Regions from separate parts of the Anaerobacillus sp. 63XJN7_5_ISO-PGPR-S23-430 genome, predicted to be linked through region 1. Evidence: a T-box and tRNA genes for the amino acid it is inferred to sense, from the RefSeq annotation. Region 1 holds a T-box; the other holds one or more tRNA genes.

What was found. A T-box is a leader RNA that pairs with one kind of tRNA and senses whether it is charged. The one in region 1 lies ahead of lysS (lysine--tRNA ligase), so its partner is inferred to be a tRNA-Lys.
Region 2: it encodes a tRNA-Lys, which carries the amino acid that the T-box ahead of lysS (lysine--tRNA ligase) is inferred to sense. The anticodon was not compared.

The regions. Positions count from the first base shown of each region.
Region 1 covers NZ_CM149686.1:3,417,386-3,432,744, reverse strand. The annotation lists gene AC0VYJ_RS17960 (MerR family transcriptional regulator) at 1-30, opposite strand, end outside; gene AC0VYJ_RS17955 (SDR family NAD(P)-dependent oxidoreductase) at 127-885, shown strand; gene AC0VYJ_RS17950 (DmpA family aminopeptidase) at 924-1,940, opposite strand; gene AC0VYJ_RS17945 (YebC/PmpR family DNA-binding transcriptional regulator) at 2,145-2,867, shown strand; gene AC0VYJ_RS17940 (hypothetical protein) at 2,935-3,231, opposite strand; gene AC0VYJ_RS17935 (alpha/beta fold hydrolase) at 3,827-4,723, shown strand; gene AC0VYJ_RS17930 (YdcF family protein) at 4,895-5,452, shown strand; gene AC0VYJ_RS17925 (hypothetical protein) at 5,624-5,926, shown strand; gene AC0VYJ_RS17920 (DUF3231 family protein) at 6,130-7,143, opposite strand; gene AC0VYJ_RS17915 (PF20097 family protein) at 7,532-7,762, shown strand; gene AC0VYJ_RS17910 (hypothetical protein) at 8,369-8,536, shown strand; T-box leader at 8,980-9,248, shown strand; gene lysS (lysine--tRNA ligase) at 9,347-10,807, shown strand; gene AC0VYJ_RS17900 (hypothetical protein) at 10,968-11,267, shown strand; gene AC0VYJ_RS17895 (hypothetical protein) at 11,332-11,991, shown strand; gene AC0VYJ_RS17890 (hypothetical protein) at 12,290-12,463, shown strand; gene AC0VYJ_RS17885 (hypothetical protein) at 12,592-13,050, shown strand; gene AC0VYJ_RS17880 (GNAT family N-acetyltransferase) at 13,218-13,655, shown strand; gene AC0VYJ_RS17875 (GNAT family N-acetyltransferase) at 13,759-14,295, shown strand; gene AC0VYJ_RS17870 (HIT family protein) at 14,491-14,907, shown strand; gene AC0VYJ_RS17865 (VanZ family protein) at 15,003-15,359, shown strand, end outside.
Region 2 covers NZ_CM149686.1:234,428-249,786, forward strand. The annotation lists gene AC0VYJ_RS01315 (PP2C family protein-serine/threonine phosphatase) at 1-380, shown strand, start outside; gene AC0VYJ_RS01320 (STAS domain-containing protein) at 455-784, shown strand; gene rsbW (anti-sigma B factor RsbW) at 808-1,263, shown strand; gene sigB (RNA polymerase sigma factor SigB) at 1,232-2,023, shown strand; gene AC0VYJ_RS01335 (PP2C family serine/threonine-protein phosphatase) at 2,026-2,628, shown strand; gene AC0VYJ_RS01340 (Tex family protein) at 2,806-4,974, shown strand; gene cmpA (cortex morphogenetic protein CmpA) at 4,984-5,097, opposite strand; gene AC0VYJ_RS01350 (SprT family protein) at 5,199-5,651, shown strand; tRNA gene AC0VYJ_RS01355 (tRNA-Asn) at 5,829-5,903, shown strand; tRNA gene AC0VYJ_RS01360 (tRNA-Ser) at 5,907-5,997, shown strand; tRNA gene AC0VYJ_RS01365 (tRNA-Glu) at 6,005-6,079, shown strand; tRNA gene AC0VYJ_RS01370 (tRNA-Asp) at 6,133-6,208, shown strand; tRNA gene AC0VYJ_RS01375 (tRNA-Gln) at 6,244-6,318, shown strand; tRNA gene AC0VYJ_RS01380 (tRNA-Lys) at 6,323-6,398, shown strand; tRNA gene AC0VYJ_RS01385 (tRNA-Leu) at 6,405-6,489, shown strand; tRNA gene AC0VYJ_RS01390 (tRNA-Leu) at 6,529-6,614, shown strand; tRNA gene AC0VYJ_RS01395 (tRNA-Arg) at 6,625-6,701, shown strand; tRNA gene AC0VYJ_RS01400 (tRNA-Pro) at 6,725-6,801, shown strand; tRNA gene AC0VYJ_RS01405 (tRNA-Gly) at 6,810-6,883, shown strand; tRNA gene AC0VYJ_RS01410 (tRNA-Ile) at 6,892-6,968, shown strand; rRNA gene AC0VYJ_RS01415 (16S ribosomal RNA) at 7,137-8,688, shown strand; rRNA gene AC0VYJ_RS01420 (23S ribosomal RNA) at 8,925-11,854, shown strand; rRNA gene rrf (5S ribosomal RNA) at 11,972-12,088, shown strand; gene AC0VYJ_RS01430 (trans-sulfuration enzyme family protein) at 12,717-13,856, shown strand; tRNA gene AC0VYJ_RS01435 (tRNA-Met) at 14,097-14,173, shown strand; tRNA gene AC0VYJ_RS01440 (tRNA-Asp) at 14,303-14,378, shown strand; gene thiL (thiamine-phosphate kinase) at 14,564-15,359, shown strand, end outside.

The DNA of each region.
Region 1 (15,359 bases):
CTTTTCGGCTATTTCACTTATCGAGTACATTCAATCGCCTCTCACTTTTTAGTTATCGTTTGACTTAGAGTGCACTCAAACGTCTACAATAAGATTGTATCATAATGAATAAGTGGAGGGATTGGCATGAAGTACACCGTTATTACAGGAGCAAGTTCAGGTATTGGATATGAAGCTGCACTAGCGTTTGCGACAAGAGGGAAGAACCTTGTCATTGCTGCGCGTCGCACAGTCAAATTAGAAGAGTTGAAAAGCGAAGTACACAAAATCAATTCTGACCTTGATGTGATTATTCGTGAAGCGGATTTATCTTTGAATGATAATGTTTACGCATTTTATGAAAGCTTAGAAAATATTGAAATTGAAACATTTATTAACAATGCAGGATTCGGTAATTTCGATCCAGTTGGTGAGCAGAAGCTTCCTAAAATTGAAACAATGCTTCGTTTGAACAATGAGGCGTTAACGATTCTTTCGTCCTTGTATGTTCGTGACTATGCGAATGTAGAAGGAACGCAATTGATTAACGTTTCATCTGGTGGAGGCTATACGATCGTAGCCGATGCCGTGACGTATTGTGCAACGAAATTCTTTGTAAGTGCCTTTACAGAAGGACTTGCACAGGAGCTTCAAGGACAGGGGGCAAAAATGCAGGCTAAAGTTCTGGCACCAGCAGCGACGGAGACAGAATTTGCAAACCGTTCAATGGATGTAGATAATTTCGAATATGAAGGCACTGTGCCAAAGTTCCATACAGCAAAAGAAATGGCAGACTTTATGCTAGATCTTTACGATAGCAATAAGGTCGTTGGAATCGTTGATGGCAATACGTATGAATTCCAATTGAAAAACCCAATCTATCCTTATGTAGCACGCAACCGTTAATAAAATCCTCCTGTCGTGATGACGGGAGGATTTTTATTTTATGTAAGTTTCATACTAAATTTCTGAAGTAAATCCATTAACGTTGGTCTCTCATTCCCTTTTCGTCCAATCACATTTGTTGCGGTTACTAACGAATTCAGAACGGCTTCTTCCGTCGCTTCCCCAACGGCACGAAAAGCGGTGTCGATTTCTTCTTCATGAATGGTTTCTAGATATTGAGTTTGCGGTTTATATTGATGAGAGACTGTGTTAGCGGTGGAAAACCCAATGATAACCTCACCACTACCTGTTGTGATAATGGATCCTGTTCTTGCAAGACCTGTAGAAGCCCGTTTAATAATACGATGAAGCTGTCTTTCAGAAACGGGAAGATCTGTTGCAACAATCACCATGACGGACCCTTTATCTCTTTCTTCCCATGAATGAAGAAGAGCTTCTTTTAACTTCTTGCCTACTTTCTTTCCATTCACGTGCAGATCACGAAGAATACCAAAGTTCGTGACAACAAGGACACCAAGGGTATAGCTCCCATTTTGGAGTTTTATTTTTCTTGAAGCAGTGCCAATTCCACCTTTTAACGAGTAGCATAGCATGCCTCTCCCAGCTCCAACAGAGCCTTCCTCTAATGTACTAGAAGTATTTGCGATTGCTTCATGAACGTGATGCTTTCGAACGTGACGCCCTCGAATATCATTTAAGAACATATCATTGCATTCGCCGATAATAGGATTAACCGTCCCGGTCGTGTTACCAATCTCAGGATTTTGTTCCAACATATAATCAAAGACCGCATCGGCAGCCGTTCCGATACTTAACGTATTCGTTAAGATAATTGGCGTCTCAAGCGTACCAAGCTCATTCAGCTGAATGGTTCCCATTGTTTTACCAAACCCGTTAAGAACATAGCTTGATGCGATTAGTTTCTGCTGATACAGATTCCCTTGATGCGGTAGGATCGCTGTTACGCCAGTTTGAACCTCCCCATTATTCAGAGTGGTATGTCCGACGGTTACTCCTTCCACGTCCGTAATCGCATTTTTTTCGCCAGGCTCCATTTCCCCGATTGTAACTCCGTAATCTCGCAATCTTTTCTGACTCAAATGATCACTCCTTTTTTCTATTAGTTTACTATTATTTCTATTTCATCCAAGTCCCTAAAGCAAATGTTAACTGTAAAATATGGTATAATTGACGAGACGTATAGAGAGTAATTTGAATTTGTCATGCAACAGATAACTAGTAGAAAAGAGTGAAATAGAATGGGCCGTAAATGGAATAACATTAAGGAAAAGAAAGCATCAAAAGATGCGAATACAAGTCGAATTTATGCAAAGTTTGGTCGTGAAATTTATGTAGCAGCAAAGCAGGGTGAACCGGATCCAGTAGCTAACCAGGCTCTTCGCTTAGTTCTCGAACGTGCGAAAACATACAACGTACCAAAAGCAATCATTGACCGTGCGATTGAAAAAGCGAAAGGCGGAGCAGATGAAAATTACGACACGCTTCGTTATGAAGGATTTGGTCCAAGCGGATCCATGGTGATCGTTGATACGTTAACAAACAACGTAAACCGCACGGCATCTGACGTTCGTTCAACATTTGGGAAAAATGGTGGAAACATGGGCGTGAACGGTTCAGTTGCCTACATGTTCGACTCAACAGCCGTATTCGGGATTGAAGGCAAATCAGCAGATGAAGTACTTGAGCTGTTAATGGAAGCAGATCTAGATGTGCGTGACATTATGGAAGAAGATGAGGTTGTTATCGTCTATGCTGAGCCTGACCAGTTCCATGCGGTGCAGGAAGCATTTAAAAATGCGGGGATTACTGAGTTTACCGTAGCTGAACTTACGATGCTTGCCCAAAATGACGTTGAGCTTGCCGTAGAAGATCAGGAGCAGTTCTTGAAAATGATCGATGCGCTTGAAGAATTAGAAGATGTGCAACAGGTATATCATAACGTTGAACTAGGCGAAGAATAAAACAAAGACAAAAGAGCGTGCTTCCGGATTTCGGAGGTCCGCTCTTTTAATATGGATTGACATTCGATTATGAAAAATGTTCTTTATTTCTTCTTTTCTTCTTTAATGCTAGAAGCGATGTCTTTAAGGATGCATAGTTTCCAATCGCCGCATATCCGTAAAAATAACCCATAAAGATACCAGCTACAAGTTGATGAGGATGGCTATAAAAGACTGATATCACAAGTCCTAGAATAATCGCTAGTGTTGGAACAAAGGTCCGAGGTATAGGTGTGAGAATCTTGATTAATTGTGTAAGAATCATCACTACAGGCACCGCAAGAACAGCGTCCCAGAAGTTTGTATGAATAACAGGAAATGTCATGACCAAATTCCTTCCCAATACAATAGAATGCTTCTAGTCTTTTCTTTTTTGAACGTTTTTAACCGAAGTTTATTAGAAAATATGTTTTGTGAATAGTGGAGTTCAGTGATTTTGTGGAATAATATGTTAATATTGGTGATGAGGATAATAGAAGTAGTTGTTCAGTTAAAGGGCAGGATTGTGGAAGACTTGAATTCAAGATAATTAGCGTTATGAAACTAAATTCAGTCTAAATCGTATGTTTAATATGAGGGTTTCAGGCAGATGAGAATGAGGAATTCGTTGAACTTCTATATTGGAGATGCAATACGTCTGTGAGTAATGGAAACCAAAATAAAACGTTCAATAATGCTATAGCCTCTAAACAATATATGGAATATTATACTGAAAATGGGATAGGAATTACCCATGCATATTAAGCTGGTTGGGTATTTGCTGTTTGGAAGCTTTATTTTAATGCTTCTAATTGGATTAATTGGAAACATAATTTTCAACTAAAGGGTTCACTTGTAGAATCTGACCCAAAAGGATATTCATTTAAATTATTACTGACTTAATTATATAATTATCAGTTTAATAAGGAAGGAGAAAGTGTGTGTCTGACTATTTAACGGTTAATAATAAGAAAATCTATTATGAGGTTCATGGTGATGACCATCTACCTGTATTTTTGTATTTACATGGCGGACCTGGAGTTGGTTCCTATGATTTCATAGAACATCAAGGTAAACGACTTTCAAAATTTATGAGGGTCATTGCAATAGATCAAAGAGGGGTGCTTCGATCGGATCCAATCGAAAACGAAGAGTCTTTCGGAATTCGTGATCTGGTAGAGGACTGTGAAGCTATTCGTAACCAACTGGGTATAGAAAAGTGGGGTCTCATTGGTCATTCATTTGGCGGGTATTGGGCTGTTCAATATCAATTGGATTATCCGGAGAAGGTAACATATCTATTGTTGGAATGCCCGACGCTTGACCTGGAGAGCTCTGCTCGCTCACTAATTACGGGAGCAGTTGAGGAGTATAAAAGATTAGAAAAATATGAAAAGGTCAATGAGTACCTTGCTGCTTCAAAGATAAGAGAAACTGAAAAGGTTTGGGAAAAATGTATAGAGGCTCTTATTGACTTGGGGGAACATAAGGACAATTTGTATGTCCATGGGGAAGACAAACAATTCTTTGATCGTCTTGTTGAAAACTCCGGTATTCCACAGGAAAATTGGGAACGGGCAGCGAATCATCAACAAAAGTTATATCAAGAAGGGAAAGTATTTGAATCATTGTTACCGCAACTCGATTCGATTACTTGTCCGATGATATTGATGAAAGGTAAATATGATTGGGTGACCAGTAATGATCAACTGACTGCATTTGCGAATGGAGAGACCAACCGTAAAATATCTATATTTAATGAAAGTGGGCATTTTCCGAGGTACGAGGAACCAGAAACGTATGCAAAAGTAATAAAAGAATTCATATCAACTCACTGAAAAATCATAAATACTGATCCTGACTAATCGGGGTGTTTGTCAAGTTAGAAAAGAAAGATTTTCGCACAACATTAAGTTTATATCTTGACTTCAAGTCTTACGGAATCTCGGAGCAATTATTGAATAGGATTATTTCCCAACATAAGTTTATTTACGAAAGGGTTTATAACATTGTCTAATCCATATGATTGTATAACTGACTTTATTTTCGTTGAAACTGAAGTATTTGCAGCTGATGTCATATTGGTACCCGGTGCTAATCATCCGCAGCTAATGGAAAAGGCTTCATGTCTATATAAGAATGGAATGGCTCCATACATCCTTCCCTCAGGTGGATACAAACCCCATGTAGGTACATCTGAGTGGGAGTATCTAAGAAACATTGGTATTACAAACGGGGTGCCAAACGAAGTAATTCTTAGAGAAGACGAAGCACAGCATACTTTAGAAAATGCACGTTTTTCTTTAGAAGTCTTACAGAGTAAAGGTATTAAATATGAAAAGGTTATTATTGTATGTAAAGCAGGACATTCTCGAAGAGCATTGCTTTGTTATCAGGATGCATTTCCAAAGAACACTAATTTTATGGTTTCTCCAGTAGAAGATCGATTCGGTATTACTAAAGAGAATTGGTTTACCACGGAAGTTGGTATAAGACGGGTCATGACTGAGGTAGAGAAGATTGGTAAATACTTTGGAAGTTTTATTCCGAAATGGGTTGTACGATAATATCTTGATACGGAGTCTTCAGTTATCTCGGAGCGCTTGCTGAATAAATGGTAGGCGCTCTATCCAGGTTTGGGTTTGAGATAACTTAATAATACTGAATGAAGGATTAATATCTTAATTTATTGAAATTAAGTAATAGGTTAGCATAACTAAAGAATAAGGGGTTAATCCATGACATTTAAAAAGAAGCTAAATGAAATAGTTGATTTTCAAGCTACTTTAGAGGATGGATATAGGGATATTATTGAATTATCGAAGAGATGTAGGTTTTCTAATTGCTCTCATACGAAAGAAACAAATTGTGCTGTGAAAAATGCGATTGATGAGGGAATTATTTCGAAGGAAAAATTCATTTCATATTATAGAGAGAGGAACGAAGCTTTATATGTTTCAAATCAAAGTAATAAAACTAAAGCTAGCGAGTATATGAAAAAAAGGGATCTTTTTCGAGATCCACCTATGAATTTTGAGTAGATGAAGAATATCAACCGATTTATCTCAGTTTCAAGTCATCGATTAAATCGGAGCGAATCATGTTTGATTTAACGTTAAATAAGGTTTCCAAAACTATAAACAAGAACCCTTATAATATTTTTCCGTTTAGGATACGTGCAAAGCCAGGTAATGTATTACTCCAAAATATTGCTTCAAGAACTTTGCTTTTATCCATTGCTGCGTCACTGTTTTAATAGTTCATCACGGTTTAAAGCCCGTGGAGGTTCTTCCATCCATCCATGTTTAATCAAAATCTTAGCCCCGTCTTCAGCGTATTTTAATATTTCTGCAATTAATCGGCTATACATAACCCCAATATCCCTTCTTGGACTCATGGATATGCTTCCCCCGTAGTATCCTACACTAAGTGCAATTAAACTTGTTGTATAAAACATCATTATTCTGTCAGAAAAAGTGTGCGTAATAGAATCAGTAACCTCTGTATCCAATGTCATAGGGGAGGGTAAATCACTTTCTTTTAAAAATGAACCAAATATTTCACAATGCTTATTTGCCATTTCCTTTCCTCTTAACAGAAATTGTTTTACTTCTTCATCCTGTGCAACTTGGCTATAACCAATCAGTGTGGCTGCCCCTAATGCGTTTCTTTGAAAATTGGTGTATAGGTTTGTGATTTCGGTACCAGTAAGGGGTCTTTTTTCTCCAAAAAAGCCTGCCAAAAAACTTTTCTGTTTTACAAAATCATAGGATTCAGGTTTTGGGAGGTATGGTGACCTAGTATACAACCCCTTTGCCAATAATAAATCATTCGTTTGTTTAATAAGATTGTCTGATTCCCGTAAACACTGACTAAAGAAGCTATAAACATCTTCTCTGACTGCTACAGTTGTTGCCGTGCTATACACATTTATACCAATTTTACCAAGATAATTAACATTATTTAATAAATAAGTATCAGAAAACAACCTCGGGGCAGTCACATCAACGTCTTCATTTAATTCAAAACCATGAGGAACAGGATAACCTTCCTGAGTAAAAATCTGTGTTATTGTGTTCACGTGCAATTGTGAAATGTCTAATGCATATTGAATAACAGATTTAATTTCAGTATCTTCCACTGTATTAAGATAGTATTTTAAATGGCAGATGGAACCACTGTCATTCATGTATGTAGCCCATAAAGTTGTTATCTCTGCTGATGTTAATTTGATACCGGTACGTTGAATGAACTCCATTGTCTTCACTCCAAATCAAATATGGTCTAACCTTCAGTTTATCCTTTATGTAACTATATATGTAAGATGAAGTTGTGGCTTATCCTATAAAGATCGCGAAAATAGGATCCCTATACGAAAAAGACAATTGATCATAAGCATTTTGAAAGAAGGTGATATTCAAGGTCTACCTAACCCATATTCTGTGCCATTAATTAAGTAGTTTTTGAAGGCAATTCAAGGATATTGGATCACGTCCTTTGTTCCGTTATTTCGGAGCTAATACTTTATAAAGTACTCGTCCTTATTACATAATCATCGGGCAAAATAAAAGTTAATTTAAAATTGAAGGTGCAGGCTAACCAGTTATTCCATTAAGAACGCTACGATGAAGGTGGTGTAATTAACAATGGACGATGTTGTAATGTGTCCTGAATGTGGTAACCAATTGAAGCAAGGATATATTTTCTCTCCTCGAAGAATTTGCTGGTCAGACTCACCTGATTCCATCTTTGCGGATTTTGGAAGTGAAATATTAATAGGTGATGCATGGTTAAAAGTCAAAAAAGTTCCAGCGTTAAGGTGTGAAGAGTGTAGTGTAGTTATTTTCAAACATGGTGAAAACAAAGATATAAAATAGCAGTAAAGTAATTTTGAATTGAGTTTATTGTTTCGTTAAATCGGAGCATATCTGGAAGAGGGATAGTCAACTGATGGAATCAAATTTTTTTAAAAATATTGGGTGGAGGCTTTAAATTGTATAGACTACTATTAGTAATTTCTTATTTATTATTCTTGATTCCCGTTTTATTCATCGCTAATTTTTTCTTGGATTTTATTACGCTCAACAAGCTGCAAGGATTGCCTATATTCTTTCCATTACTATTTTGCACAATAGGGCTCCTTTTCGCGGCGAAGGCTTTGGGTTATAAAAAGAGTGTTTTTTCAATAGCTGCTATAGTAGGAAACGGCGTCTTAATAATGTTCCCCTTTATTTATCTCTTCTTTGGCACTCTGATATTTGGCACTTGAATAAATGTGACTTGAATATAGACTTTGTTACGATGGCTAGTAGATAATAATTCAATCTTCCGTTAAATCGGAGCTTATCTGTAATTAGGATAAGCTCTAATTTGAATAAAATAAAGATTGAGTTAGTCATTGAAATTTGAAATAATTGGTATTGAAATGATTGAGTAGATAAATGGAGTAAATAGAAATAATTAAAAGGAGAAGGTAGTGGATAATGATGGATAAACTTCTCTTGGTTCTATTGTTACTTGTTGGTGCTGTTTATCTTGGTTTCAACAGCGCTGGTTTAATGGCTGTTTTATTTAATGATGTTTTATGTGTCTTAATGCTAGTTTACATTTATACAGAAAGTGATGTGAAACCAAGTTATTCTCTTTATTGAATTAAATCGGAGCAAGAATTGAATATTGAGAGGGTTACCCATAATTCGATTTAAGGAGGACAAATGGTCATTAGATTCATAAGAGTTATAAGTATTTTTTTCGTTCTTTACTTCGTATCAGCTTGGGTTTTACATATTATAGTAGAGAATGCACCTGATGCCTTACCATTGTTTTTTGTAGGACTAATTGTTCTGTTAGTGATAGTAGTAGGATTTTTAATTAATCATTATAGAAGAAGACAATAGTACACCTAACGTAATTTGTTGCAGTTGTAAATATCTTCAATTCAAGTCTTCGACAAACTCGGAGCGTTTGCTTAATAAAAAGTAAGCGTTCTATGCAGGTTTAGGGAAGATTAACGTAATAAGTCAGAGACGATTTAAAATGCTAATTGACTTACGAAATCATCTAATATATAATATTTTCAATATTCAATACGGAATAACAGGCTTTGAAGAGACGAGTAATTATGATCTATTATTTCCAGAGAGCCTCCGGCAGGTGAAAAGGGGCAGTAATGATTATAATGAATAAAAACTCTGAGCTTCGCACGGATCTATGAGTTTTCATAGTGATACTGCGACGGGATCTCCCGTTAAAGAGATAGGGTATAATCAATGTATCATAAATTGCCGTACCCGAAGAGGTTGATATGGTGACATATCAATAAACTGAGGTGGTAACACGGAGCTATAAACTCTCGTCCTCAAGATGAATAATCTTGGGGGTGGGAGTTTTTTTGTTGATCAGAAAGTTGAATCCATAAAAATTTAAACTTATTGAAGAAAAAAACGAATGGAGCGAAATTTATGATTAATGAAGAATCAAAGGTTAGAATTGAAAAGTTAGAGACGTTAAAGTCCCAGGGTATTTCAGTTTACCCTGAAAGGTTTACAACAAATTATGAACTCTTTGACGCGTCTCAACTAAAAGATGGAACTTCTGAAGTCAGGATAGCAGGAAGAATAATGAGTATTAGAAACTTTAAGAAGCTAATCTTTATAACCATCTCGAATATACAAGGAAGTATGCAGCTTCTTTTAAAAAAGGATGAGGTTGGCGATCTAGCGTTTGAGCATTTTAAAGAGGTATTTGATACAGGAGATTTCATAGGTGTGGAAGGTCGAATGTATATCACAAAAACGAACGAAAAAACTTTGCGGATCGAAAGTTATGTTTTTCTTGGGAAGGCATTGCGAAGCCTTCCTGAGAAATGGCACGGTATAAGTAATGTTGAGCTTCGATATCGACAGCGTTATTTAGATTTAATGATGACAAAAGACACGCAAAATCGATTACTCAATAGGAGCAAAATGATACGTTCCATCCGTAGGTTTTTTGAAGACCAAGAATTCCTAGAAGTCGAAACACCGGTGTTACAGCATACTTCATCTGGGGCACTTGCAAAACCATTTAGGACATATCATAATGCATTGGAAACTGAACTTAACTTGAGAATAGCGCCAGAAACGTATTTGAAGAGGTTAATCGTTAGTGGATTTACAAAAGTCTTCGAATTTGCGAAGTGTTTTCGAAATGAAGGTATAAGTCCCCAACATCTTCAAGAATTCACAATGGTTGAAGGGTATGCCGCTTACTGGAATTATGAAGATACGATGATGTTTATGCGTGAAATGGTATTATTTATACTAGATCAAACATTTGATTCTACGACTATTAGTATTCAAGGTCAGTCTATTGATTTTTCACTAGATTGGGAAGTGATCTCATTTAGGGATTTGATTCTCAAAGAAACTGAAATAGATATAGATCTTTATCCTAACGTAAAAGATCTTTACGAAGAAACTCAACGAAGAAACATTGAATTAGAACATTCAGATATTGACTCTTTAGGAAGAGGAAATTTCATTGATTTACTCTACAAAAAGACGTGTAGACCTCAACTTGTAAAACCAACTTTTTTAATCCAACATCCTATTGATTTATCACCACTTGCAAGAGCTAGTGATGAGAATAAGTCTATTACAGATCGCTTCCAATTAGTCGTAAATGGTGCGGAAATTATTAACGCGTATTCTGAACTTGTTGATCCGATTGAACAAAGAAAAAGGTTGGAAACTCAAGCGAAGTTAAAAGGCAACGGAGACTTAGAAGCTATGGAGATGGATGAAGATTACCTAACAGCAATGGAGTATGGTATGCCTCCTATATCAGGTTGGGGATTTGGAATCGAACGATTATTGATGGTATTAACGAATTGTGAAACGATAAAAGATTGCACGATATTCCCATTGACTAAAAAATTGTGAAGTTAAACCTTAATTCCATTAAATCGGAGCTTATCTTTAATAAGATAGGCTCCTTTATTTGTAAGAAAAGATTGAGTTATTTGCATTGGTTTGAAATAATTGGTATTAGAGGTTTGATCAATCTAAAGGAATAACTTACTTATCCGAAAGGATGATCGTATTGGTAAAAACGAAAAGTATAGTTATAGCACTGTTAACATTATTTGTGGTTGGAGGAGTTCTTTTTTATTTTATGATTTTAGATCTTTCTTCAATAGCTAATAATGACGAAAAGGTTCATATCAAAGCAGCTGAAGTGGCATCTCCGGAAAAAAGAAGCAAACTTGAAGAATTAAAGAAATCGATTGAAGCTGAAGGAAATAACCAAATTGAAATGTCTATATATAATTCAACCCTTTCCTTTGGAAGAGAACCAGATCCTGTAATATTAGAAGAAACAACCGATCATTCCAGTAACTAAAATTTTGTTTTAGGAAGAAACTTATCTTTAAAGACATGGTTGAATACTTTGAAGGGTGTTATTAATGGTATCGAGCATTTTCGTAATACTTATGCTATGGTTTTGTTTGGTTATATACAAGCTATTTAAGAAGAAACCGAGCAATAATAAAGAAACTTTATTTAATCTTTTTAATAGGATGAAGACGTTAAAATTTTCTCTGAAGCTATTTGTAATTTGCGTTGCATTTTTGGATGTGTTTGTCATTATTTTATCGATTCAGGGTTATTACTTCTTATTTCTAAAATCAACTAGTTTAATTATTCCAATAGCCCTCACATATGTAGCTTCTTGTGTTTTAGCTAATGGACTTAACTTAGAAAAATTTTGGATCATACTAACTACGGTGTTAGTGTTACCTGTTCTAGGTTTAATGTGTTTTTTCAATATAGTAGAAAACAATTCGTATTCAACTATTGATTCCCCATCAAAAGAAAAAATGATTATTATAGAGCATAGAGAAGCAGCGTTAGGAGAAACAAATCACTTCTATAATTTTTATAGAAGAACTGCCGTTCCGCTTGTAGTGAAGAAGTTAAATAGTGAAACTGTAAGGATAGTGACCAGAGGATCAAGTGCTGGAAATTTAGAAGTGTTAGGAATTAATAATGCTAATTGGGTTGATGGACAATCTGTTACTTTTCATTCTCCCTTTGCAGAAACCATAGTGCAATTGAGAAAGTAGATATCCGATTATATTCAACAATCTCGGAGCAATTGTTTAATAGATCAGGGCACCTATATACAATAAGTTTTAAAGGTGGTGGTTATTTTGACTTTAGACAATAAAGAGAAAAAAGAGTTGTGCAAAGTAATATTGACCTTTGGATTTGGTTGTTTAGCACTCTCGCTGATACCATTTGTCCTGAATCTTTTTTGAGTTGATGTTCCAACCATTTATATGTCCATTCTTTCATTACCTTTGAGCGAAAAAAGATTAAGTAGCAAAACTAAAGAACACAAAAAAGAAATGGGAGGACATTATGAAAAAAGGTTTATATTTTCTTCTTTTATTGATAGTAGCAGGTTCATTTGTTATTAATCTGTTTGTAGTTAGTGAAACCACTAGAACAACTATTAACATCTTAGGATTAATAGCAATTATTGTTATTGCTATTGGATCAAGAATTAACTTTTCAAAGACTATTAAAAACTAATCATATTACCAAAAACTTAAGGTAAGCAACTACGACATTCAACAATCTCGGAGCGATAGTTTAAAAGAGTTTTTGCTTTATGCTCCAAAGTTGCTGTTATTTGAACATTAAAGAGAAAGGAATTGATAATGATTCGTTCAATATTTTCTATAGTAAGTTTAGGGTGTATATTTTTATTGACCGCCTGTATAGGGGAGGATTACGATTTCACTCCTCCAACAATGACAGTTTGGTACCATCATCTAAACGATTATGATTCATATGAGCTTAAAAAGGCTTCCGTGAATTGGGAAGGTCCTAATGAGGAATACAAAAAGACTGTTGTTGATTTTCAATCATTAGGAATCGAACAGAATCAAATTAAGGTCAATGCTGGTTCAGAAGGAAACCTAGAATTAGGACATTCTGATTTTCAATTAGAAGAGTTTCAAGTATCTCTGTGGCAAAACAATGAAGAGATTGAATTGCCTGTAAATAAATCTAATGGTTTTCAATTTCCAGATTCAAAAGGTAATTATATCTTAGAAGTGAATCTGTCTTCTGATATGGGAGATGTTCAATATGTGGGTAACATCGATCTAAATTAACACTAATTTAGGGTGAATTTTAGAATTTATCCTGATCCCAAGTCTTCTGGTTTATCGGAGCGCTTGCTGAATAAAAGGTAAGCGCTCTATGAATGTTTTGAACAGTTTTATGGAATAAAGGGTTATGTTATACTCTGTCTAAATTTTTAAAAAAGGGGAAATCTGTAATGGATTCATTAAGTGTTAAAGAACTACACTCAAAGGCTCAAATTATTGAAGCATTTCCTGTTATGAAACAATTACGAGCTCACTTAGATGAAGATACATTTCTTGACCTAGTATTAGAGGCAAAAGAAATAGAAAGGTATAAAATGTTTGCCTTATTTCATGGGAAAGAAATCGTTGCAGTAACTGGATTTAAACCTATGACCACTCTATATTACGGTAGATTTGTATGGGTTTGTGATTTAGTTACCGACACTAATATGCGGTCAAGAGGATATGGTGAAAAACTACTTACCTACGTTCATAATTGGGCAAAAGAAAATAAATATGAAAGTGTTGCATTATCTTCAGGGTTACAGCGTAAAGACGCACACAGTTTCTATGAAAATAAAATGGATTATGCCAAAGTAAGTTATGTATTCAAAACAAATTTAAAGTAAACCTTATATGTTGCAATCACCCCGAGGATAAAAACCGGAATAAAAAACAGTTATCGTTTTAATGTGACTAAAGCGATTCAAAATGAAAGAGGAGACATTTATAATGATTGAATTGAAACCTTTTGAACGTGCTGACTTTGAAAAACTTATAAATTGGATTGAAACTCCTGAGTTCCTACTACAATGGGGAGGTCCTAATTTCACTTTTCCATTGGATGAAGATCAGCTTGGTGTTTATTTGAAGGATGCTAACAATGATGATTCTGATGTATTGATTTATAGTGTCTTTGATAGAGAGACTGACACAGTAATCGGACATATCTCATTAGGTAAAATCGATAGAGGAAATAAGTCTGCGAGAGTAGGGAAAGTGTTAGTCGGCGATAAGAATGTAAGAGGAAAAGGGATCGGCAAACATATGATGACCGAAATTCTTAAAGTAGCATTTGATGAACTATATTTACATAGAGTCAGTCTTGGTGTGTTTGACTTTAATTCATCAGCAATTGCTTGTTATGAAAAGGCTGGATTTATCAAAGAAGGTTTACTAAGAGATTCGAGAAAAATTGGTGAAGAATACTGGAGTTTGTGGGAGATGAGTATTTTAGAGAGAGAATGGTCCCAACGAAAAATAGATTAGAGAATACGAAAAAACGTTAAAAAAACCATTCCTGTTATCTTGATTTCAAGTCTTCCAGTTAATCGGAGCGTTGATCGACCAAGGATAATGCTCCTTTTTGTTTAACCCATCGACCTGGCAGGAAAAACCTTGAGTAGGGTTCTGTAATTTATGTTAATATCAGAATAGTTTTAAAATAAGGAAGGGGAAATTTTATTGGCATATGAAGAAACCTGTCCTTTTTGTAACCCAGATAAGGACAAGGATCAAAACATATTATTTGAGAATGAATCTTGTTATTTCTTACAACATAACGAACAACAAGATGTATTAGAAGGATGTGGAGTCATTGTTCCTAAGAACCACCACGCTAATGCATTTGAATTAACGAAAGAAGAGTGGAACGATACATATGACCTTTTACAGGATGCTAAGAAATTCTTAGATGAAGAGTTTTCTCCAGATGGTTATACACTTGGTTGGAATGTCGGCGAAGTATCAAATCAATTTATTTTCCATAGTCACCTTCACGTGATACCAAGATATAATGACGAACCATTGTCTGGTAGAGGATTACGTTATTGGCTAAAGCAACCTGAAAATAGAAGAGAAAAACTAAAGGCACTTAAGTAGTAATCTTCCACAAACTCGGAGCGATGTTTGAATAACAAAGGGAAGCTCACTTTTAGAATACATTATTCTCACTGTATTAAGGATGGTTGATAAGTTTGTTAGTTGATGGAGAAGTGGTTATTGTTTTTGGAATAATATGTTACATAGCGGTGAGGGGAATATTCGCATTAAAACTTAAATACAAAAAGTCTTTTATATGGTTGAAAGAATTATTAAGAATGCTAGCTGTAATATACATATTTGTGGTTATTTCAGTAACGCTATTCCCATTGGTATTAGGTGATAACACGTACGGAATGAATTCTTTTAGGTCATTAAATTACACTCCTCTTACCTCTATATTCAGAGACATTGAACAAATAGGTACAGCTTATAATGGAGATACACTGTTTATGCTCAAGCTGATAGTGAAAAATGTTGGTGGTAACATACTATTGCTGATGCCGTTGGGA
Region 2 (15,359 bases), 1.1 Mb from region 1:
TATATGATCCTAGGGTACATTCATTTTATTACGCTGGTGCCGGTCATGAACCGGGCTTTTTTTACGATGCAGAAAAAGATGAGTTCGAGGAGCTATTTACAAAGGGACTTGTCCTAGGGGTTTCAAAGAAAACGTCATATCAAGAATACCAACGTGTCCTTAATGGAAATGATATGGTTATCATGCTTTCAGATGGTGTAACTGAATGCCGCTCCACTAATGGTTTTATTGAACGTGATGAAATTGTTGCGTTAATTCGTAAATACATCCACCTCTCTGCTCAAGAAATTGTCGATGAGGTTTATCGAGAGCTTGAGCGCTTACAGGAGTTTGAACTCAGAGATGATTTCACCCTTGTTATTTTGCGTCGTGAGGTTTAACTTCTTTCTAAAAGTGGAATAAGGAATTAATGGATTTAACTAATAATTAGAAGCAACCTACAGGGGGTAATGTTATGAATTTGCAAATCAAACAAGAAGACCATGAAAATACACATCATTTACATATAGCTGGTGAAATAGATGCTTATACAGCACCTCAGCTCCGTGAAGCTTTGCTTCCGTTAACTGGAAAAGAAGGACATGAGACACTTGTTCATCTTGGTGACGTAAACTATATGGACAGTACTGGTCTTGGTGTTTTCGTAGGTGCACTGAAGTCATCTAAAGAGCACGGTAGCTCTATTAAGTTGACTGGAATGACTTCACGCGTACAGCGTCTTTTTGAAATCACTGGATTAGACGAAGTGATCGATATCGAAGACGTAAAGGGGGGATCGAAGTGATCAATATTTCAGATTTTGTTGAAATGAAAATCCCTGCACAAGCAGAATTTGTTGGCGTTACGAGATTAACGGTTTCAGGAATTGCGAATCGCATGGGGTATTCCTATGATGAGATTGAGGATATCAAAATTGCTCTTTCAGAAGCTTGTACAAATGCAGTGAACCATGCCTATAAAGAAGATGAAAAGGGTCAAATCACAATTGGATTTGGTATTTATGAAGACCGACTTGAGATGATGGTGCTCGATCGCGGTCAAAGTTTTGACTATACAAAAGTTTCCGAAAAGCTTGGACCAGTTGATAGTGACAAGTCTGTAGAACAACTCAGTGAGGGAGGATTAGGGCTCTTTCTGATTGAATCACTGATGGACAAAGTGGAAATCAGTGGAGAGGACGGAGTAGTAGTCATGATGACAAAGTTCCTCCACAGAGATGGGGTGGAAGTAGATGCCGACACAATCTCATCATCCCCGCAATAATAACAACAATGAGGTATATGAGTGGATTGAGCAATATCAAAACGATCCGACTGATGAAGTTGTTCAACTAAAGCTTGTTGAGAGGTATCAGGATCTTGTGCAGTCACTCGCTCGTAAGTTCTCGAAGGGGAAAAGCATTCATGACGACCTTTCACAGGTTGGGATGATTGGGTTGCTTGCAGCTCTTCGTCGTTACGACCCTGAATTTGGTAGAAGCTTTGAATCGTTTGCAGTTCCAACGATTGTCGGTGAAATCAAACGGTTTATTCGGGACAAAACATGGAGTGTTCATGTGCCGAGAAGAATAAAAGAGCTTGGACCCCGTATTAAAAAAGCGGTTGAAGAATTAACTAATGAACTTCAGCGTTCTCCAAAGGTCGATGAACTTGCAGAGTACCTTAATGTATCTGAGGAAGAAGTTCTTGAGACGATGGAAATGGGCAAAAGTTATCAAGCTCTTTCGGTTGATAGTTCAATTGAAGCAGATCAGGAAGGAAGTACAGTTACTCTACTTGATCTAGTTGGTGATCAAGAGCAAGGGTTTGATCTTGTGGATCAGCAAATGCTTCTTAAAAAGGCTTTTGCAGTACTCACTGAGCGAGAACAAGAAATCTTGAATTGTACGTATTTTGAAAATATGAGCCAGAAAGAAACTGGAGAAAAGCTTGGTATTTCACAAATGCATGTTTCCCGCTTGCAGAGAAGAGCTCTCGAAAAATTAAGACAGGCAATTCGTATTGAACCAACGGAGGCTTTTTAATCATGATTCATCATCATGATTTTAAAAAGCTTACTGTTGCAGCTTATCAGAAACCTAAGGCAGGTAATCAGATGTGCGGGGATAGCTATTATGTAGCTGAAACATCTGATTATTTCATTTGCGCTGTAGCGGATGGGCTTGGCAGTGGAGATATGGCTAAAGATTCTTCCCTAGCCGCTATCAATGTAGTAAAAGAATATCAGGATGAAGATGTAGAAACTTTGATGAAACGTGCAAATGAAGAGATGAGAGGGAAACGTGGGTGCGTGCTTTCTATTTTTAAACTTGATCTTAAGACAAGACAGCTCGAATATAGTGGTATAGGAAATATTAATTTAATTATTTACCAACCGGATGGTAAGATTATTCGTCCTATCTCTTATTCAGGGTATCTCTCAGGAAAGCTTCAGAAGGTGAAGGTGCAATCAATTGATTATCCTTCAGGGTCCTCTTTCGTTACTTATTCTGACGGTGTTCAAATTAGTTCTAAAAACTACTCAATGATTGCTCGATTTGATTCAGTAAAGGAATCCTTTCAGCATTTAACAGACGCGCTTCCCTCTACAAATGATGACATTACTCTCCTTGTAGGGAAAACGGTATAAAAAGTTCTTCCAGATAAATCAGGGAGAGCTTTTTTATTTTGGTTTAAGTTTCTACTACTAGTAGTAGAAACCGTCTGAAGTGTTTTAGTGATTATGCTTGCGCGCTTTTAACTAATCAACTTATCCGGTAAACTAATAGTATTATCGAATGAGTCCCGAGGAGGAATTATTTTGGAAATGACAGCAGATAAAAAGCAAGCGGAACATTTTCATAAGGTAGCGCAGAAATTGCAGCTTGCTGAACGAAGTGTACGAGAAGTAATCACACTTTTAAATGATGGTAACACGGTTCCGTTTATTGCGCGTTACCGTAAGGAGTTAACAGGTGGGCTTGATGAAGTTCAATTGAGGGATATTCAGGAAGCTTGGCTTTATCTTCAAAATCTCGCCAATCGAAAAGAAGAGGTTATTCGTCTCATACGGGAGCAAGACAAACTAACAGATGAATTAAAGAAGCAACTAGAGAAGGCTACTAAGCTTCAAGAAGTAGAAGATCTATATCGACCTTATAAACAAAAGAAACGAACGAAGGCTACAATTGCAAAAGAGAAGGGATTGGAGCCTCTTGCTCTTTGGATTCTAAATGATGGAACTGGAGAAGCCTCCGAAGCGGCTGTAGAATACATATCAAAAGAAAACGAAGTTCCTACAGTGGAAGATGCCATCCAAGGAGCGCAGGATATTATTGCTGAATGGATATCAGATGATGCGGACGCACGTAAGTGGATTCGTGCAAAAACATTTCAACATGGTATTCTTCAAACCGCTGTGAAATCTGAAGAAGAAGATCCTAAAAAGATATTTGAAATGTACTATTCCTACCAGGAAGGTATTTCAAAAATCGTTCCACATCGGGTTCTGGCGATTAATAGAGGTGAGAAGGAAAAAGTTTTACGTACATCAGTCACCCCACCTACTGATTCAATCCATGATTATTTAAATAGGAAAATAATAAAAAATCAGCAGCAAAGTTGCGTCACTCTATTAGAGGAAGCCATTATTGACAGTTACAAACGTCTTATTCAACCTTCTGTAGAAAGAGAAATACGTAAAGAATTAACTGAGCGAGCTGAGGACCAAGCCATTCATATTTTCTCAGAAAACCTAAAACATCTTTTGCTACAACCCCCTTTAAAAGGAAAGAGAGTACTTGGGGTAGATCCTGCCTTTCGAACTGGGTGTAAACTAGCTGTTGTTGATGATACCGGTAAAATGCTTAATGTGTCTGTTATCTATCCAACACCGCCACGCTCAGAAGTCGAGAAAGCGAAAGCTATAGTGATACAAATGATAAAAGACTACGATATTGAGATGGTTGCTATAGGGAACGGGACGGCATCACGTGAAACCGAACAGTTTATTGCAGATGTGATAAAAGAAGTGGAAGTAAAAGTGGTCTATTTAATTGTTAATGAAGCAGGAGCGAGTGTTTACTCTGCATCAGACCTTGCAAGAGAAGAGTTTCCTGATCTACAGGTGGAGGAACGTTCGGCGGTTTCCATTGCGCGTAGAGTTCAAGACCCACTTGCTGAGCTAGTTAAAATTGATCCTAAATCAGTAGGAGTGGGACAATATCAGCACGATGTGTCTCAGAAAAAGCTGAATGATCAATTAACCTTTGTCGTGGAAACCGCTGTTAACCAGGTTGGCGTTAATGTGAATACAGCTTCTGTCTCTCTCCTTCAATATGTAGCTGGTCTTTCTCGAGCAGTTGCGATGAATATCGTTAAAAAACGAGATGAAGAAGGAAAGTTTACAAGTAGGGTGCAGTTAAAGAAAGTGCCAAGGCTTGGTGCTAAAACATATGAGCAGTGTATTGGATTTCTTCGAATAATGGGAGGGAAGCAACCTCTTGATCAAACAGAGATCCACCCTGAAAGTTATCAGGTAACAAAAGCACTTTTAGAACGCATTGATTGTAAGCCGCAGGATATTGGGACTGAAAAACTAGTGCAATCTTTGTCTGCAATTCCGATGAAGGAAACTGCAGAGGCTTTAAATATAGGGGAACCCACGTTACAAGATATTGTGGCATCTCTGCAGAAGCCGGGGCGTGACCCCCGAGATGAACTCTCACAGCCTATTTTAAAAACAGATGTTTTGAAAATGGAAGATCTTGAACAGGGTATGGAGTTAGAAGGAACAGTACGAAACGTAGTAGACTTTGGTGCTTTTATTGATATAGGGGTTAAACAAGATGGGCTTGTTCATATCTCGAAATTAACGACTCGCTTTGTGAAAAACCCTATGGAAGTTGTCCATGTAGGGCAAGTTGTTACTGTATGGGTTGATGAAGTTGATTTGAAAAGGGAAAGAATCGCTCTTACTATGCTAAAGCCATCATAAGCACTGCCCTTAGGGGCGGTGTTTTCTTCTGTAAAAAAACCAACATTGATTAAGAAGCTTGATTTGTCGGCGATTTTTCTCAAGGTAAGCTTGTTTCAGTTGTTTCTTAAACCATACAGGCAACTCCATCTCCTCCTTTAATGGATGACACTGCGTGAATGATGATGTAAATTAGTTTATGAAAAGCGGCTTGTATATGTTCGGAAAGTGAAAGGATGAATGAGTTGACTGAGAAAGAACTGCAGCGTTTAGTAGAAGCAATATCCGAGAGGTATTTTGGTATGCCTTTTCTTCATCAAGCTACATTTAATGCTCGTTTAAGAACTACTGGCGGACGTTATTTGTTAAGGTCACATAATCTTGAATTCAATAAAAAGCACTATGATCAATTTGGTGTAACAGAACTTGAAGGGATTATAAAGCATGAACTATGTCATTATCACCTACACATTCAGAAGAAAGGTTATAAACATCAGGACCAGGATTTCAAACAACTTCTTCAAAAAGTGGGGGGGTCACGCTACTGCCAGGTAGTACCTGGGCAAAGAAGAGTAGAATCATATAAGTACCTTTACGAGTGTCAACAATGCCATGCTAAGTATAGAAGGAAGAGAAGGATGGACACCTTACGATATGTGTGCGGAAAGTGTAGAGGAAAGTTAAAACAAGTTTATTGAAAGTTATCATTGACGACCTAGATTGTATGTGGTAAATTAATAAAGTCTCTTCGGAGAGCAAGTCCAGATCGAATACATAACGCTTTAAGAAATTTCAAAAAAGCTGTTGACTTTGATTGCTGGATAAGTTATTATATTAAATGTCGCCGATAACGGAGATAACAAATTAAACACTATTCCACAGTAGCTCAGTGGTAGAGCTATCGGCTGTTAACCGATCGGTCGTAGGTTCGAATCCTACCTGTGGAGCCAAACGGAGAAGTACCCAAGTGGCTGAAGGGGCGCCCCTGCTAAGGGTGTAGGTCGCGTGAGCGGCGCGAGGGTTCAAATCCCTCCTTCTCCGCCATTTTTATGGCCCGTTGGTCAAGCGGTTAAGACACCGCCCTTTCACGGCGGTAACACGGGTTCGAATCCCGTACGGGTCACCAACAAATTTTAAAAATAAAATGTTTCAACAACATGATATGTAATCAGTTATAGAGGTCTCGTGGTGTAGCGGTTAACATGCCTGCCTGTCACGCAGGAGATCGCGGGTTCGATTCCCGTCGAGACCGCCATTATTTTCTAAAATGAATCTGATTATATAAATTGTTGGGCTATAGCCAAGCGGTAAGGCAACGGATTTTGATTCCGTCATGCGCTGGTTCGAATCCAGCTAGCCCAGCCATGTTGAGCCATTAGCTCAGTTGGTAGAGCATCTGACTTTTAATCAGAGGGTCGAAGGTTCGAGTCCTTCATGGCTCACCACTTTTTGCGGGTGTGGCGGAATTGGCAGACGCGCTAGACTTAGGATCTAGTGTCTTACGACGTGGGGGTTCAAGTCCCTTCACCCGCACCAATTCTTTTAAAATGCTAAGTTTTCATCAAGTAACGATGTGCGGTTGTGGCGGAATGGCAGACGCGCTAGCTTGAGGGGCTAGTGGGGGAAACCCCGTGGAGGTTCGAGTCCTCTCAACCGCACCAAATATAATATGCGCCCGTAGCTCAATTGGATAGAGCGTCTGACTACGGATCAGAAGGTTAGGGATTCGACTTCTCTCGGGCGCACCATATTTATTTACTTAATAAAATGTCGGGAAGTAGCTCAGCTTGGTAGAGCACTTGGTTTGGGACCAAGGGGTCGCAGGTTCAAATCCTGTCTTCCCGACCATCAATATCGCGGGTGTAGTTTAGTGGTAAAACCTCAGCCTTCCAAGCTGATGTCGTGGGTTCGATCCCCATCACCCGCTCCATTAAAGATGGGCCTGTAGCTCAGCTGGTTAGAGCGCACGCCTGATAAGCGTGAGGTCGGTGGTTCGAGTCCACTCAGGCCCACCATCTTTTGAAAAAAGTTGTTGACACTGTTCAAGTCATCATGGTATGATGGTTTGGTCGCTGAAAACGACATTGAAAGAAACAAATCGATCTTTGAAAACTGAACGAAACGCCATGTAAGTAGTTGTTTCTACGGAAACAAAACATTGTTTTAAAGCTAGATTAAGCTTTCTATCGGAGAGTTTGATCCTGGCTCAGGACGAACGCTGGCGGCGTGCCTAATACATGCAAGTCGAGCGAAGAGATGGGAGCTTGCTCCCTGATCTTAGCGGCGGACGGGTGAGTAACACGTGGGCAACCTGCCCTGCAGACTGGGATAACTCCGGGAAACCGGAGCTAATACCGGGTAATACATCGCACCGCATGGTGCAATGTTGAAAGTTGGCTTTCGAGCTAACACTGCGGGATGGGCCCGCGGCGCATTAGCTAGTTGGTAAGGTAATGGCTTACCAAGGCGACGATGCGTAGCCGACCTGAGAGGGTGATCGGCCACACTGGGACTGAGACACGGCCCAGACTCCTACGGGAGGCAGCAGTAGGGAATCTTCCGCAATGGACGAAAGTCTGACGGAGCAACGCCGCGTGAGTGACGAAGGCCTTCGGGTCGTAAAGCTCTGTTGTTAGGGAAGAACAAGTACCGTTCGAATAGGGCGGTACCTTGACGGTACCTAACCAGAAAGCCACGGCTAACTACGTGCCAGCAGCCGCGGTAATACGTAGGTGGCAAGCGTTGTCCGGAATTATTGGGCGTAAAGCGCGCGCAGGCGGTCTTTTAAGTCTGATGTGAAAGCCCACGGCTCAACCGTGGAGGGTCATTGGAAACTGGAGGACTTGAGTGCAGAAGAGGAGAGTGGAATTCCACGTGTAGCGGTGAAATGCGTAGATATGTGGAGGAACACCAGTGGCGAAGGCGGCTCTCTGGTCTGTAACTGACGCTGAGGCGCGAAAGCGTGGGGAGCAAACAGGATTAGATACCCTGGTAGTCCACGCCGTAAACGATGAGTGCTAGGTGTTGGGGGGTTCCACCCTCAGTGCTGAAGTTAACACATTAAGCACTCCGCCTGGGGAGTACGACCGCAAGGTTGAAACTCAAAGGAATTGACGGGGGCCCGCACAAGCAGTGGAGCATGTGGTTTAATTCGAAGCAACGCGAAGAACCTTACCAGGTCTTGACATCCTCTGACAATCCTGGAGACAGGACGTTCCCCTTCGGGGGACAGAGTGACAGGTGGTGCATGGTTGTCGTCAGCTCGTGTCGTGAGATGTTGGGTTAAGTCCCGCAACGAGCGCAACCCTTGATCTTAGTTGCCAGCATTCAGTTGGGCACTCTAAGGTGACTGCCGGTGACAAACCGGAGGAAGGTGGGGATGACGTCAAATCATCATGCCCCTTATGACCTGGGCTACACACGTGCTACAATGGACGGTACAAAGGGCAGCAACACCGCGAGGTGAAGCGAATCCCATAAAGCCGTTCTCAGTTCGGATTGCAGGCTGCAACTCGCCTGCATGAAGCCGGAATTGCTAGTAATCGCGGATCAGCATGCCGCGGTGAATACGTTCCCGGGCCTTGTACACACCGCCCGTCACACCACGAGAGTTTGTAACACCCGAAGTCGGTGGGGTAACCTTTATGGAGCCAGCCGCCGAAGGTGGGACAAATGATTGGGGTGAAGTCGTAACAAGGTAGCCGTATCGGAAGGTGCGGCTGGATCACCTCCTTTCTATGGAGAATTACGAAGGTAACTTACGTTACCAACCTTACATGAGCGTTTCGTTTAGTTTTGAAAGAATGATTTATTCTTTCAAACCAGGTGAAATGATGAAGCTTAGGCGGATTCAAACAGTAGCCTTGTTCCTTGAAAACTAGATAGCACAAACAACGACATCCAATAATTATTTTTATGCAATAACTTAGTAATAACTGATGCGTTATGGCAGTAATGCCTAACAAATCGAAGGTTAAGCTACTAAGGGCGCACGGTGGATGCCTTGGCACTAGAAGCCTAAGAAGGACGGGACGAACACCGATATGCTTCGGGGAGCTGTAAGTACGCTTTGATCCGGAGATTTCCGAATGGGGGAACCCACCATCTTTAATAGGATGGTATCCATTTCTGAATACATAGGGAATGGAAGGCAGACCCGGGGAACTGAAACATCTCATTACCCGGAGGAAGAGAAAGCAAACGCGATTTCCTGAGTAGCGGCGAGCGAAACGGAATCAGCCCAAACCAGAGGGCTTGCCCTCTGGGGTTGTAGGACGTCTCTTTGGAGTTACAAAGGCACGGATAGACGAAGCGACCTGGAAAGGTCCATCAGAGAAGGTAACAATCCTGTAGTCAAAATCCGATGCCCTCCGAGACGGATCCTGAGTACGGCGGGACACGTGAAACCCCGTCGGAATCCGGGAGGACCATCTCCCAAGGCTAAATACTCTCTAGTGACCGATAGTGAACCAGTACCGTGAGGGAAAGGTGAAAAGCACCCCGGAAGGGGAGTGAAAAAGAACCTGAAACCGTGTGCCTACAACTAGTTGGAGCCCGTTAATGGGTGACAGCGTGCCTTTTGTAGAATGAACCGGCGAGTTACGATCCCGTGCAAGGTTAAGCTGAGAAGGCGGAGCCGCAGCGAAAGCGAGTCTGAATAGGGCGAAATAGTACGTGGTCGTAGACCCGAAACCAGGTGATCTACCCATGTCCAGGGTGAAGTTCAGGTAACACTGAATGGAGGCCCGAACCCACGCATGTTGAAAAATGCGGGGATGAGGTGTGGGTAGCGGTGAAATGCCAATCGAACCTGGAGATAGCTGGTTCTCTCCGAAATAGCTTTAGGGCTAGCCTCGCGGCAAGAATCTTGGAGGTAGAGCACTGATTGGACTAGGGGTCCTTACCGGATTACCGAATCCAGTCAAACTCCGAATGCCAACGATTTATCCGCGGGAGTCAGACTGCGAGTGATAAGATCCGTAGTCGAGAGGGAAACAGCCCAGACCACCAGCTAAGGTCCCAAAGTATACGTTAAGTGGAAAAGGATGTGGCGTTGCTTAGACAACCAGGATGTTGGCTTAGAAGCAGCCATCATTTAAAGAGTGCGTAATAGCTCACTGGTCGAGTGACGCTGCGCCGAAAATGTACCGGGGCTAAACGTATCACCGAAGCTGTGGATTGTCTTACGACAATGGTAGGAGAGCGTTCTAAGGGCTGTGAAGTCAGACCGAAAGGACTGGTGGAGCGCTTAGAAGTGAGAATGCCGGTATGAGTAGCGAAAGACAAGTGAGAATCTTGTCCGTCGAAAGCCCAAGGTTTCCTGAGGAAGGCTCGTCCGCTCAGGGTTAGTCGGGACCTAAGCCGAGGCCGAAAGGCGTAGGCGATGGATAACAGGTTGATATTCCTGTACCACCTCCTTTCCGTTTGAACGACGGGGGGACGCAGAAAGATAGGGAGAGCGCGCTGCTGGAAATGCGCGTCCAAGCGATTAGGCTGGTGAATAGGCAAATCCGTTCACCATGAAGGCTGAGTCGTGATGGCGAGGGAAATTTAGTACCGAAGTCCTTGATTCTACGCTGCCAAGAAAAGCCTCTAGTGAGGAAAAAGGTGCCCGTACCGCAAACCGACACAGGTAGGCGAGGAGAGAATCCTAAGACGATCGGGAGAACTCTCGTTAAGGAACTCGGCAAAATGACCCCGTAACTTCGGGAGAAGGGGTGCTTCCTCGGGTTTATAGCCCAGGGGAGCCGCAGTGAAAAGATCCAAGCGACTGTTTAGCAAAAACACAGGTCTCTGCAAAGCCGTAAGGCGAAGTATAGGGGCTGACACCTGCCCGGTGCTGGAAGGTTAAGAGGAGGGGTTATCCCTTACGGGAGAAGCTCTGAATCGAAGCCCCAGTAAACGGCGGCCGTAACTATAACGGTCCTAAGGTAGCGAAATTCCTTGTCGGGTAAGTTCCGACCCGCACGAAAGGTGCAACGACTTGGATACTGTCTCAACGAGAGACCCGGTGAAATTATAGTACCTGTGAAGATGCAGGTTACCCGCGACAGGACGGAAAGACCCCATGGAGCTTTACTGTAGCCTGATATTGGATTTTGGTACAGCTTGTACAGGATAGGTAGGAGCCATAGAAGTCGGACCGCCAGGTTCGATGGAGGCGTCGGTGGGATACTACCCTGGCTGTACTGACATTCTAACCCAGCACCGTGATCCGGTGCGGAGACAGTGTCAGGTGGGCAGTTTGACTGGGGCGGTCGCCTCCTAAAGTGTAACGGAGGCGCCCAAAGGTTCCCTCAGAATGGTTGGAAATCATTCGCAGAGTGTAAAGGCACAAGGGAGCTTGACTGCGAGACCTACAAGTCGAGCAGGGACGAAAGTCGGGCTTAGTGATCCGGTGGTTCCGCATGGAAGGGCCATCGCTCAACGGATAAAAGCTACCCTGGGGATAACAGGCTTATCTCCCCCAAGAGTCCACATCGACGGGGAGGTTTGGCACCTCGATGTCGGCTCATCGCATCCTGGGGCTGAAGTAGGTCCCAAGGGTTGGGCTGTTCGCCCATTAAAGCGGTACGCGAGCTGGGTTCAGAACGTCGTGAGACAGTTCGGTCCCTATCCGTCGCGGGCGCAGGAAATTTGAGAGGAGCTGTCCTTAGTACGAGAGGACCGGGATGGACACACCGCTGGTGTACCAGTTGTTCCGCCAGGAGCATAGCTGGGTAGCTACGTGTGGAAGGGATAAGTGCTGAAAGCATCTAAGCATGAAGCCCCCCTCGAGATGAGATTTCCCACAGCATTAAGCTGGTAAGATCCCTTAGAGATGATGAGGTAGATAGGTTCGGGGTGGAAGCGTGGCAACACGTGGAGCTGACGAATACTAATCGATCGAGGGCTTAACCGATTAAATTGGAATACGTTGTGCGTGCTATCTAGTTTTCAGGGAACACCTGAAATAAGGAAGTTCGATTAAGTGCCACCACGTCCTGTGGTGAACACCGAACGGCTAACATCCTGTTAGTCTAGTGATGATGGCGAAGAGGTCACACCCGTTCCCATGCCGAACACGGAAGTTAAGCTCTTCAGCGCCGATGGTAGTTGGGGGATCTCCCCCTGCAAGAGTAGGACGTCGCTGGGCAATTGAAGAAAAGTGAGAGACCAAATGGTTTCTCACTTTTTTGTATTGATAAAGTGAAGAAAACTCGCAAGAGAAAAAAGCTTCATGTGAGACAATCAAAACTTCTTCGAAAGCTACGTAGGGGTGGGAGAAGCAAGAAATTCGAGGAAGCAAGCGATGTCAGACCGGAGTGGATATTCGAGAGATCCATGAGGATCTGGCATCGCGCAGCTGACGAAGAAGTTCGCCGCTTATCGCGCCCCGTATGAGAACACGGAAGTTAAGCTCGAGTGCCGATGGTAGTTGGGGGATCTCCCCCTGCAAGAGTAGGACGTCGCTGGGCACAAGATGAAAGGCGAGAGACCTGAGGGTTTCTCGCTTTTTTTTGTATGGTTTTTACGTTCGCGGAATTAATCTCAAATTCGCGGAATTATCATGGAAAAGCGCGGAATAAATTTGATTTTCGCGGAATTATATAAGGTATCGCGAAATAACCGCATGCGAGTAAGCATTTTAATTCTATCCAGCCAGAATGTGGTGCTTAATAAGAATAATTAATTGAAAATTTCGAACCGTATTTCTTGAAATTACTCTCTAGAACACGTACAGTTAATGAAAAAGAATTTTATTTAGAGGAAGGGGAAAATAAATGGATTTTCATTTTGATACAAAAGCAGTACGTTTTCCACGAAAGACGAAAGCAGATACAGTTAGTAAGGTTCAACCGATTTATCAGACCTCTGCCTTTGTTTTTGAAGATCTCGATGATTTGGAATCTTTTTATGAAGGTAAAAAAGACTATTTGTATACGCGTGTTAGCAATCCGAATACAGATGATCTTGGAATGGGTGTAGCAGACCTTGAGGGGGCTCCTAAAGGCATTGCAACTTCTTCAGGTTTATCTGCTATTCTTGCAGGAGTACTTGCTGTTGTTAAGGCTGGCGACCACATTGTGGCTTGTGAAGATCTATACGGAGGTACATACTCTCTTTTTAATGAAGAACTCCCTGACTTCGGCATAGAAGTTTCTTTTGTTGATTTTACTGACAAAGAAAAAATTGAGCATGCCATACGTCCAAACACAAAGTTACTTTATACGGAATCAGTAACAAACCCGCTATTAAGAGTAGAGGATCTAACCCTTCTTAAAGAACTTGGTGAAAAGCATGAACTAATTACAATGATAGATAATACGTTTGCTACTCCGTATCTTCTTCAACCTTATCAAGTTGGAATTGATCTTGTTGTACATAGCGCAACAAAATACATTGGCGGACATAGTGATGTAACAGCAGGCGTACTAGTAGGCAGAGAAGATCTTATGGCTAAAGCAAAAGCCAAAGTGATTAACCTTGGTGCTAACCTTAGTCCATTCGAAGCGTGGCTAGGGTGCCGTGGGTTAAAAACGATGAGTGTACGAATGGAACGGCATGTTAGGAATGCTGCATTTCTTGCAAGCCAACTCAAAGACGTTAAAGGCATAAAGAATGTATATTATCCAGCATATGTAGCTGAAAGAGGATCTGGGGCAATGGTTTCCATTGAATTAGAGGAAGAAACCAATGTGAAATCGTTCTTCAAGTCACTAGGATGGGTGAAGATTATACCGACTCTGGCTGGATTAGATACTACCGTTTCTTATCCCATTGCCACCTCCCACCGAACAGTACCTGAAGATACTAGACAGAAGCTGGGGATCAATAAGCAGCTCGTCCGTATTTCTGTAGGAATTGAAAACGAAAATGATATTGTAGATGCATTCAAAAATGCTGTGGAAAAATCCCTCTAATAGGAGGGATTTTTCTTTTTCTCCTAAAGGTTGCATTCATTACATTTATCTGGTATAGTAGTATTTGTGTCCGAGAGACATATTAAGTTCTTTTATATCGTCGCGGGGTGGAGCAACGAGCGTTACTTCAATGAAACAACATCGAGTTGTTTCGACGGATACGCATCGTAGCATAATCTTGCAGAGGAAGAAACAGTGCACTGCATAAAGAAGCAGGCACAAATTATTTTTTTATATCGTCGCGGGGTGGAGCAGTTCGGTAGCTCGTTGGGCTCATAACCCAAAGGTCGCAGGTTCAAATCCTGCCCCCGCAACCAAAAATTTACCTACGTCGATTAATCTTCCTTGTTAAATTTTTATTGTAGTCCCTTTAGGGGCAACCTAAACTGATAACTTGGTATTATTTCTCACAATCGTAAGTGTATATTGTTCAAACATTGCATACTGGTCTCGTGGTGTAGCGGTTAACATGCCTGCCTGTCACGCAGGAGATCGCGGGTTCGATTCCCGTCGAGACCGCCATTTCTAATAGAGCGATAGAATCGCTTTTTTTTTATACTCTAAAATCGTTTTTTTTTCTATAAACCTTAGGGAAAATAGAAGTTTTTCTAAACAAACATGTGAATTTGTCGTTAAGTAAGATAAACTGATAGAAAAAGCACCTTAGGATGAAATTCCTAAGGTTTTTTTATAAAATAGAAAGAGAGATGAGTTTGGTGAAAGATGAATTTGCATTTATTCAATCCATTAAGCCAGCTTATACATTTCGTGAAGAATTGATTCAAGGGATTGGAGACGATGCTGCTCTTTATCGTATTGGATCAGACTGGGATGAAATCGCCTGTGCGGATACAATGGTGGAAGGAATCCATTTTAAAAAAAGTACGCTCTCCCCTTTTCAAATTGGCAGAAAAGCGCTTGCCGTCAATATAAGTGATATCGCTGCTATGGGCGGAATTCCGATGTTTTACCTTGTATCGATATCAGTACCTCAGACAGGCTGGTCGTCTAAGCAGCTGAAAGAAATTTATAAAGGTATGAAAGAAATTGCTGATGACTATGAAATAGATATGATCGGCGGAGATACAGTCTCGACGCGAAGCGATCTTCACATTGCAATTACTGTGATTGGTAAAATCGAGAAAGGACGCAAACTTCTGAGAAGTAATGCGCGAGCTGGAGATATTGTCTTTCTTACTGGACCTGTCGGTGGATCAGCTGCTGGACTTTCTTCTTTGCTTGAAGGGGAAGGGAATGAAGCCCCATATGTAAAATATCATCAAGAACCTAGTCCGAGAATAAAGCAAGGACGTATTCTCGCCAAAAGTGGGTACCGGATTTCATTAAATGATGTTAGTGATGGAATTGCAAGTGAGTCCCATGAGTTAGCTGAAGCAAGTGGCGTTTCTATTATACTGAATCAGGATACGATTCCAGCTCCTGAGGGCTTCGATGCTTATTCTTCCTTTCAGCGGTTAGAATGGATGTTAAATGGTGGAGAAG